DNA from 3 places in the Sporosarcina sp. SAFN-010 genome. Region 1 is predicted to be linked to each of the others. Evidence: a T-box and tRNA genes for the amino acid it is inferred to sense, from the RefSeq annotation. Region 1 holds a T-box; the other regions hold tRNA genes.
The links. A T-box is a leader RNA that pairs with one kind of tRNA and senses whether it is charged. The one in region 1 lies ahead of serS (serine--tRNA ligase), so its partner is inferred to be a tRNA-Ser.
Positions count from the first base shown of each region.

Region 2: it encodes a tRNA-Ser, which carries the amino acid that the T-box ahead of serS (serine--tRNA ligase) is inferred to sense. The anticodon was not compared.
Region 3: it encodes a tRNA-Ser, which carries the amino acid that the T-box ahead of serS (serine--tRNA ligase) is inferred to sense. The anticodon was not compared.

Region 1 covers NZ_JBPFDS010000028.1:4,583-7,852, reverse strand. The annotation lists gene tadA (tRNA adenosine(34) deaminase TadA) at 42-545, shown strand; gene serS (serine--tRNA ligase) at 574-1,857, opposite strand; T-box leader at 1,929-2,141, opposite strand; gene pdxR (MocR-like pyridoxine biosynthesis transcription factor PdxR) at 2,310-3,270, shown strand, end outside.
Region 2 covers NZ_JBPFDS010000017.1:52,772-56,041, forward strand. The annotation lists gene dnaX (DNA polymerase III subunit gamma/tau) at 1-1,188, opposite strand, end outside; RNA gene ffs (signal recognition particle sRNA large type) at 1,384-1,651, opposite strand; tRNA gene ACR65F_RS15895 (tRNA-Ser) at 1,779-1,871, shown strand; gene ACR65F_RS15900 (helix-turn-helix domain-containing protein) at 2,058-2,915, opposite strand.
Region 3 covers NZ_JBPFDS010000007.1:56,718-59,987, reverse strand. The annotation lists gene recQ (DNA helicase RecQ) at 1-825, opposite strand, end outside; gene ACR65F_RS09630 (hemerythrin domain-containing protein) at 892-1,428, opposite strand; tRNA gene ACR65F_RS09625 (tRNA-Ser) at 1,474-1,564, opposite strand; gene pssA (CDP-diacylglycerol--serine O-phosphatidyltransferase) at 1,667-2,200, opposite strand; gene asd (archaetidylserine decarboxylase) at 2,246-3,031, shown strand; gene ACR65F_RS09610 (DedA family protein) at 3,063-3,270, shown strand, end outside.

The sequences.
Region 1 (3,270 bases):
TGTTTAAAAGCGTGATACACTGAGGATAAGGAGCGATGAGTATGAATGTGAGCGAGCAAGATCAGTACTTTATGGAGTTGGCGATAGCGGAAGCGAGAAAAGCGGAAGCGCTCGGTGAGGTACCTATAGGTGCAGTGATTGTATATCAAGGTGAAGTGATTGCGCGTGCTCATAATTTACGCGAGACGACGCAAAATGCGGTCACTCACGCGGAGCTTTCTGCAATTCAAGATGCATGTGAGGTCATAGGTAGCTGGCGACTTGAAGAGACCGCTCTTTACGTGACGCTTGAACCTTGTCCGATGTGTGCAGGAGCTATTTTACAATCGCGAATCCCTACAGTTGTCTATGGCGCTCGAGACCCAAAGGCAGGGTGTGTCGATTCCCTCTATAGATTGTTGAACGACGAACGGTTCAATCACGAATGTGAGGTCCGTGAAGACGTCCTAGGGGAACAATGCGGTGCACTCCTTACGAACTTCTTCAGAGCGTTGCGTGAAAAGAAAAAACAAGCGAAAAAAAAAGCGACACCGGAAGCAGAATGACTTCCGATGTCGCTTTTTACTTTCACTCTTATTCAGTAACTGTAATGTACTCTTTTCCACCCATATAAGGACGCAATACTTTTGGAATCAAGACAGAACCGTCTTCTTGCTGATTGTTCTCAAGCAATGCAGCAACTGTACGCCCAATTGCAAGACCACTGCCGTTTAGTGTGTGCACATACTCCGGCTTACCTTTTGCTTCACGACGGAAGCGAATGTTAGCACGTCGCGCTTGGAAATCTTCAAAGTTTGAACAAGAAGAAATTTCACGGTACGCGTTTTGTGCTGGGATCCATACTTCCAAGTCATACTTTTTCGCAGCTGTGAATCCAAGATCAGCTGTACACATTTTCAACTTACGGTATGGAAGCTCAAGCAATTGCAATACTTTTTCCGCATGTCCTGTCAGTTTTTCCAACTCGTCATACGAATCCTCAGGCTTCACAAAACGGACTAGCTCCACTTTGTTGAACTGATGCTGGCGGATCAACCCTCGTGTATCACGACCCGCAGAACCTGCTTCAGAACGGAAGTTTGTGCTGTACGCTGCAAAGCCTTTCGGAAGCATGTCAGCATTCAGGATTTCATCCCGATAAAAGTTCGTCACTGGTACTTCAGAAGTTGGAATCATGAAGTAATCTTCTTTTTCAACGAGGAATGCATCCTCTTCAAACTTCGGTAATTGCCCTGTCCCCGTCAAGCTTGTACGATTCACAAGGTACGGCGGTAACATTTCTTCATAACCATTCTCATCCTGATGCAGATCCATCATGAAATTGATAAGTGCACGCTCTAAACGTGCGCCCATGCCGCGGTAAAATACGAAACGGCTTCCCGTTACTTTTGCTGCTCGTTCAAAGTCAATAATTTTCAAGTCCGTCCCGATTTCCCAATGCGGCTTCGGTTCGAACGAAAACTCTGGCGTCTCTCCCCATTTACTAACTTCCACGTTATCATCTTCGCTGTCACCAACAGGAACACTTTCGTGCGGAATGTTCGGAACGCGCATTAGGACGTAATCCAATTGTTCTTCGACTTCATTCAATTCCGTGTCGTATGCTTTAATGTCTTCGCCGACTTTACGCATTCTCAAAACAAGCTCGTCAGCGTCCTCTTTGTTACGCTTCATCTCCGCCACTTTCTGAGACACTTCGTTACGCTCCGCTTTTAGCACCTCGACTTTTGCTAATAATTCACGGCGTCTGTCATCGAGCGCTGGGAACTTGTCCAACTCAGAGATATCCTCTCCACGCATGGCAAGCTTTTTCTTCACACCTTCAAAGTCTGTACGCAACACTTTTCTGTCTAACATTACGATTCCTCCTCAATTGGTTGTAACGATTTCCGAAATTCGAGCACAAAAAAAGCCCTCCATCCCCTATCAATAGGGACGAGAACTACCCGCGGTACCACCCAGCTTAATCAGCACAATGCCGATTCACTCCAGGAAGATAACGGCTCCGGTGCCGGCACAAACCTACTTCTGTTCAGTTTGGCTGCTCAAGGATGGATTCACAGTTGTTTTCACCGACTCGCACCACCCGTCGACTCTCTTTAGAAAACTTAGCTGCTACTACTTCCCTTCATCGTCTTACGTCTTAAATTACTTTAACTTTACTATACGCCGAAACGTTTGGCAAGCAAAGGCTGAATTTAGAAAATAGATGTCATTTTCACTTTCATCTGCTTACGGTATACTTCACTTATAACCTTTACAAATTTTATATGTATGAGAAATCGACAGGGTCAGAATGGAGGATATTGATGGAAGAGTGGTTACTTTTATTGGATAAATCCCATGCAATTCCTCTTTATGAACAAATTTATAGGCAAATGAAACAGGATATTACGGATCAGCGGATTCCTGTCGGTAAAAAACTACCGTCTAAGCGGAAGCTCAGTGAATTTCTTTCAGTCAGCCAAACAACAATTGAACTTGCTTACGGTCAGCTGGTTTCCGAAGGATATATCACGGCAGTCCCTCGTAGTGGCTACTACGTTCAAGACATAGAAGAACTCGCCTATACTGAGTCTGCAGAAGTGAAGGAGGTGCTCACTCCTGTAAGACCCACAGCAGCAATCGACTTTTCACCCGGAATGGTGGATCCCGCATTGTTTCCTTTTTCGAAATGGAGGAAAGTAGCGAAAGACGTCATCGACGAACACGCCGCTCACTTATTGCAACTTGGTGATCCTCATGGTGATGTGGAACTGCGCAATGAAATTGCCACGTATTTGTATCATTCACGAGGTGTTATTTGTACGCCTGAACAAATCATCGTTGGGTCGGGAACCGAGCAACTCATTCCACTCATTATCCGGATTCTTGGTGAAGAAGCCGTGTATGCGGTGGAAGATCCAGGTTACCCACTGACGCATCACGTATTTGACCATCATTTAAGGCCAGCCATTCCCATATCCGTGGACGACGATGGTATGGACGTAGATGCACTACAGCGCTCGTTGGCAACAGTTGCATATGTAACACCTTCCCATCAGTTTCCTACAGGTACCGTGCTCTCTGCACCACGCAGAGCCGCATTGCTAAACTGGGCATCTGCCAATCCGCAACATATTATTATCGAAGACGACTATGATGGTGAATTCCGTTATGCGGGGCGGCCGATTCCTTCCCTTCAAGGAATGGATCGTGGGGAAAACGTTATCTATTTGAGTACGTTCTCTAAATCACTCATGCCATCGCTACGTATCGCCTACATGGTGC
Region 2 (3,270 bases), on a different contig from region 1:
AGCAAGCTGTTGCTGCAATTCTCCAACGATCCGTTCCAGTGTAGCAATCTTTTGTTCCAGTTCAGGAGAAGCTGCTGTTCCGCTTGTTCCTGAATTAGAAGTGCCGCGCGTTTGCACCATCTTCAATAATGCAGATTCAATATACACTTTCGCATGATTAGAGAAACGCATTTCTTGCTGGGTTTCTCCTAGAATGTCGATATAAGCGTACAAAGTATCTGGCTCAAATGCTTGTGCTAAGGCAACGAAACGTTCATCACCCGAAACGACTTCCAGTAAGTCTGTAAGATCAGGCGCCGTCCGCAATAACAGTAAATCTCGGAAGAACGTAATTAAATCCTCCGCTAGACGTGAGACATCTTTTCCTTCTGCAATGAGACGATTCAACAATGTCAGTGCAGCACCAGCATCTTTCGTGAGCAAAGCTTCTGCAAGTTGGTGGAAGATATCTTCCCCAACAGATCCTGTGACGAGTAGCGCCTCTTCTGCAGTGACTCGATCACCACTGAAAGAGACAACTTGGTCCAGCATGCTGAGTGCGTCCCGCATCCCACCTGAAGCTGCTTGCGCGATTACTTTTAGTGCGCTGGCGTCAGCTTCAATGTCTGCATCTTTTAAAACGTGCGTCATGCGCTCCACAATTTCAACGGCTGTAATAGGCTTAAAGTCGAATCTCTGACAGCGAGAAATAATTGTGAGCGGCAGTTTGTGTGGCTCCGTTGTCGCTAGGATAAACACCGCATGTGCAGGTGGTTCCTCCAACGTTTTCAACAACGCATTGAAGGCTGAATTGGAAAGCATATGCACTTCATCGATAATGTAGACTTTATATTTGGAAGAAGCCGGTGCATATCGGACCTTTTCAATGATGTCCCGCATCTCTTCAACACGAGAATTGGACGCTGCGTCAAATTCAATTACATCTGTATTCGATCCTTCTGTGATCGTTCGGCACGTCTCACATTCGTTACACGGTTCTTTGGCGGGTCCGTTCTCGCAATTCAATGCCTTCGCAAAAATTTTAGCGGCACTCGTCTTTCCAGTTCCGCGGGGACCTGAAAATAAGTAGGCGTGGGTCGTTTTGTTATGGAGGAGAGCGTTTTGAAGTGTTTGTTTTACGTGTTTCTGTCCTGACATTTCGTGGAATGTCTGAGGCCGGTATACCCGGTAAAAAGCTTGATAACTCAACCGTCCGCTCCCCTTTCTTTTCGCTTCATTCATTCCTATAAGTATATCACAAACGAACAGATAAGACGTTGTTTGAGAGTGGTGTTTTCAAATGAGTTTTTATGGAGACGAAGAAGTAAGGATTTTGAAAAAATCTGCTTAAAAACATGCAAAAGCCTCTCATCCACATCAGGATGAGAGGCTTTGCTATGTACGCCGTGCACCTTCCTTCGACCGCCGCACATAAGCGTTACTCTTGTCGTTGGCTCGATTTAGGCGACCCCGCGGCACATGAGAAATTCCACTTAATGCTGCTTCCTTCCGGACCTGACATGGTTCATGGGTTCCCATTGCGCGGGACCCAAATGTCAACACTACGTGCAAAAGGCAGACCCTACAATACGGACGGCCTCAGGAAAGGGATTCAGTCTTGCTAGAGCGGATTGCAAGTTATAGGGCACCGCTACCTCCCCACCTAGCACGGCAACTTTTATTATACGAGTAGCCCGTAAAAAAATCAACTTTCACCTATTTGTCTACCGCTCTAAATTTTTTAATGAAAATTGTTGACTTCTTCTCTGATGCCTGATATATTATTACTTGTCTAACACGGAGGTATACCCAAGTTCGGCTGAAGGGATCGGTCTTGAAAACCGACAGGGGTGTCAAAACCCGCGGGGGTTCGAATCCCTCTACCTCCTCCATACATAATTTACAGATCTAAACAATAGAAAAAAGCTGTCCGCCGAAAAGGGAAACCTGATTGTGGACAGCTTTTTTTGTTTTGTAGATAACCTAATAACCCTTACTTTTCAGGATAAATAAGCCATACTTGTGCGAGATGATAATCTCGTCCTCCTTGAAAACGCCAGGGTGTCCAGTTTACATTATTAAACTTCTGAATATAGATTAATTTCAACTGTTGCCATTTGTAATAGCTCATGTTCTTCTAAAACAGTTAGTAGTTCGATTCCCTTTTGAACCCATGGGAATCCGTTATTATCTAAGCAGTTTAAACATATACCTTTACGTACATAACAAACCGCTAATTGTAAATACGCCTTTTGTTTTTTTGATAATAGAATAGCTGTTTCGATCTCTTCCAATGCCTCTACATAGCATTTTTCTTTAATTAGCATTAGCGAAATATTTACACAGAAGTTTATTTTTAAACGCTGTATGTTTTGAAAATCCCCGTACCGTTCAATACTTTTAAATGCTAATTTTTTTATTTCAAGCATTGTTTCAAGTGGAAAAAAATAAAAAATCGAATTTAATAAGTATAAATCCGAAAAGTAAAACTGATTTCTATCTGAAAGTCTTCTCCATACACTTGAGACAGTTGTTTGAAGAATTCTTGTATCAGCAGTGTATAGGAGTATTAAAAAAGCCTCGCATAAAGACTTAATATCAGTAATTAATTGGTCGTCTTTTTTGTGTAAATAGCTTACTGCCATATTAAATAGCTCTTTTATATTTTCTTCATTATTGTAAGAAGTTGAAATGAATTTCTTGAATATCGCATCTTTTTCAGTATGCTTGAAACCATTTTGAATATATAAGACTTCTTCAAATGTTACTTCTAGATTTTCAAGTATATTAGCTAAAGACGAGTAAGTAATATCTGTTTTATTTAACTCGAATTTCGAATAAGCACTTTGCGTCATTACTCCATCTACTACATATTTCTGTGAAAAATCTTTATCACTTCTAATCTTCTTAATAGTTGAACCTATGTTTGTCTGCATCTATTATCACTCCCATAATAGTCATTTGCGACTTTTTTAAAACCATTCTATCCTAATAAAAGTATTATTACATAGAGTGGAAATATTTTTACAAAGACAGGAGGTGCCAACCATGTTAGATTTAATTATTTCGATGTTAGATATATGGTTTATTGGTGGTGGTTAATATCTTCGAAACAAAAGTACAAAACCCTTGTACATGATCCTTAAAATAGTACCTTTCCTATTTTAAATACTTATTTTGGATACATTACACAATGAAATGACTGAATATTGTGATTACTTAAACCGTTTTTTCAACGTATTTACAAAGAAGAACCGAACACGTAAATTAGATATCATTTGTCGGACATTT
Region 3 (3,270 bases), on a different contig from region 1:
AAAACGTTCTTGTTCGTGATGACGTTCGGTATCTGACATGCCTCCATGATACTTCGCCACTTCAAATCCAGAGCGGTTCAGCAGCTCATAAATACTCTCGACTGCTTTTCGGGTTGCCGCGTAAACAATTCCAGCCTCGCCTTTATTTTTACTTGCAAACTCTTTGATGAACTTCTCACGATTTTGCCCTTTTACAACCGTAAACACCAGGTTTGACCGCTCGAACCCTGTCATCACCGTCTGTTCTTGCGGAATTCCAAGTTGCACTCGGATGTCTTCCCGAACGTTCGGCGTTGCTGTCGCGGTTAAAGCAAGCAAGACCGGTTTTTCATCAAAACAGTTCAATACGCGAGTAATATTCCTATAGCTCGGTCTGAAATCATGACCCCATTGCGAAATACAGTGCGCTTCATCAATTGCAATCATCGGCACGCTCATGCGACTTAGTTCTCTCATAAATGATTCGGACTCTAATCGCTCGGGCGCAATATAGAGGAGCCGATACTGTCCTGCAATCGCGTTTTCAAGAATACCGAAATATTCCTCAGATGATAGTGTACTGTTTATGTATGCAGCAGGAATCCCAAGCTGCCACAGTGCGTCTACCTGATCTTTCATAAGGGAAATGAGTGGGGATATGACGAGGACCGTTCCATCTAATAACATTGCCGGAACTTGGTAGCACAATGATTTACCGCCACCCGTTGGCATGACACACAGAGCGTCCTGTCCACCCATAACATGCTGGATGACTTGCTCTTGTCCTGTGCGGAATGATGTATACCCGAATTTTTCAGCGAGCACGGCAAGTGCTTGTTGCATCATTTAGTGTCCTCCTTTCATCGGAATTCGTCTCTTTGCGCGAAGACATGCAAGAAAATTCTATACGTTTCAAGCGTCTTTTGAAGGTGATTCTGTAAATAACAGACGTTCTTCTTCACGACTATGGATTTCGTTCACAACCAATAACGCATAAAACTTTTGTAGGACGCTCGGACTAATCCCTTCCGTCTCTCTAAGCACTTCTATGTCCGCAACGATGATTCTTATCAAATCATGATCACGTGTTAGCTGTGTAACTGATTTTTCCATCGTAGGATTTTCGGTAACGATTTCTTGATAAAACCCATCCTCTTCTGCATCCGCATGACTGATTACTCGAGTCTTCCAGTAATCCACTAAATCATTGGCCGCTCGTTCTGCATTTTTCTGATCCCCTTCTTGAAGGAAGTCAATCAGCATCTCCGTTTTTCCGATTGCACCAGATAGTCCACCTTCGTGAATAGCTCGGTGAGAATGTAGTTGTTTTAAAGCTGGTCCTGCCATTTCAATCATTCCTTTCCGTTGATTGTCTACTCTAAGAATAGCAGATTGGTAAGGAGAATGGAACGAACATGGGGACACTTCTAAATGTGAACTCCAAGACAAAATAAAACCGTCTCGCATAGTTGCAAAGACGGTTCAATGTATGTATGGCGGAGGCGAGAAGATTTGAACTCCCGCGGCGCTTGCACGCCCTAGCTGATTTCGAGTCAGCCCCCTTCAGCCTCTTGGGTACGCCTCCATTTTTAACGAAATAAAATTATAACACGGACCAAATCATTCTTCAATTTAATAACCTCTTCACTCAACTATGTGAATAGCAGCTAAGTGAAGAGGTCGGCTATTATACTTTAGAAATTTTAAAGTTGCTGACCATCGCCCAAGAAAGAACGAGCATTGCAATGACAAGATACGGTGCTGCCACATATGGAACTGCGAAATATAATGCAGTTAAAATAACACCTGCTGCTGTAATTGGAACGCCACGGAATACTCCGTCGAACTCTTCAACATTGTACCGGGCCAATCGAACCGCCCCACAAGCAATATAGATAATCGTCGCTGCGAGCCCTACCCAAAGCATTCCAGATAAAGCTGTATGGTAGATAAGGACCGCTGGTGCGATGCCAAACGATATAATATCACTTAACGAATCTAATTCTTTACCAAAAGCAGATTCTGTATGGAAGTGACGAGCAGTCATACCGTCAAAACGATCGAATAAAGCTGCTAAAAAAATAAATACCAAACTCATGTGTGACAAGTCTTGCGAAATTAGTATAATAGCAATAACTCCGAAACTTAAATTGACTAAAGTAATTGCATTCGCCAGTTGGGCCTTCACTTTAGTATAATCAATATATCTAAATGAAAACATATCAAACCTCCTTATAATAAATACTAGTTAAAGATGGTGATTGTATTGAAAAAGAAACTTCTTAAATCATTAGTGGAATTGACTGGAAATCCAATTTCTTCTGGGATTCTTCGTCACTTGTCAGCCTCACGTCTAAGCAAACCTCTTATTAAGACGTACTCAAAAGCCTATAAAATCGATGAGTCCATTATGGAATATCCGAGAGAACACTATGACAGCCTGCAAGCATTTTTCACTCGCAATCTAAAATCCGGAGCACGACCTTTCAATGAGTCGCCTGAAATTCTTATCTCCCCTTCTGACGGACAGCTAAGTTCGTACGGACGTGTGGAAGAAGGACACCAATTTACAATTAAAGGTCATACATACAGTATAAATGAAATATTCATGAATGAGAAGAGTGCATCTGCTTATAAAAATGGTTGGTACTTTGTATTCTACTTATCCCCAGCAGATTATCATCACTTTCATTACCCTGCGGATGGTACAGTCATTAACCGCTACGCTCTTGGAAATAAATCATATCCTGTTAATACAATGGGACTCACATACGGAGACAAACCGTTTGAAACAAACTATAGATTGATAACCGAGCTTGCAACAACTTATGACAAGATAGCCCTTGTCAAAGTAGGCGCACTCAATGTAAACTCCGTACAGCTCTACTCTTCTTCAAAAGAAGCTAAAAAAGGAGAGGATTTCGGGTATTTCTCTTTCGGCTCAACGATTCTTTTGTTTGTCGCAGGTGACTCCCATTTCTCTGCTACAATTCAAGAAAAAGGTGCAATCCATGTTGGAGACCCAATCGGTCAATGGCTACCACGAACGTGAACATCAAAGAAGTGACAAAAGAGGGATGTAAGTGAGTGTTTTTCAAGATTTCGTTACCCATTACGGGTATTTTGCAGTTTTTCTATTTCTAGCGCTTGGAATATTCGGTTTACCAATGCCAGATGAGTTCTTAATCGTCTTTACAGGATACTTGTCTTCTGCTGGACTGTTCAATTTTTTAGGAGCTATGGCTATTGCAATTTTGGGTGTGTTCATCGGAACTCTTGTAACCTATACAA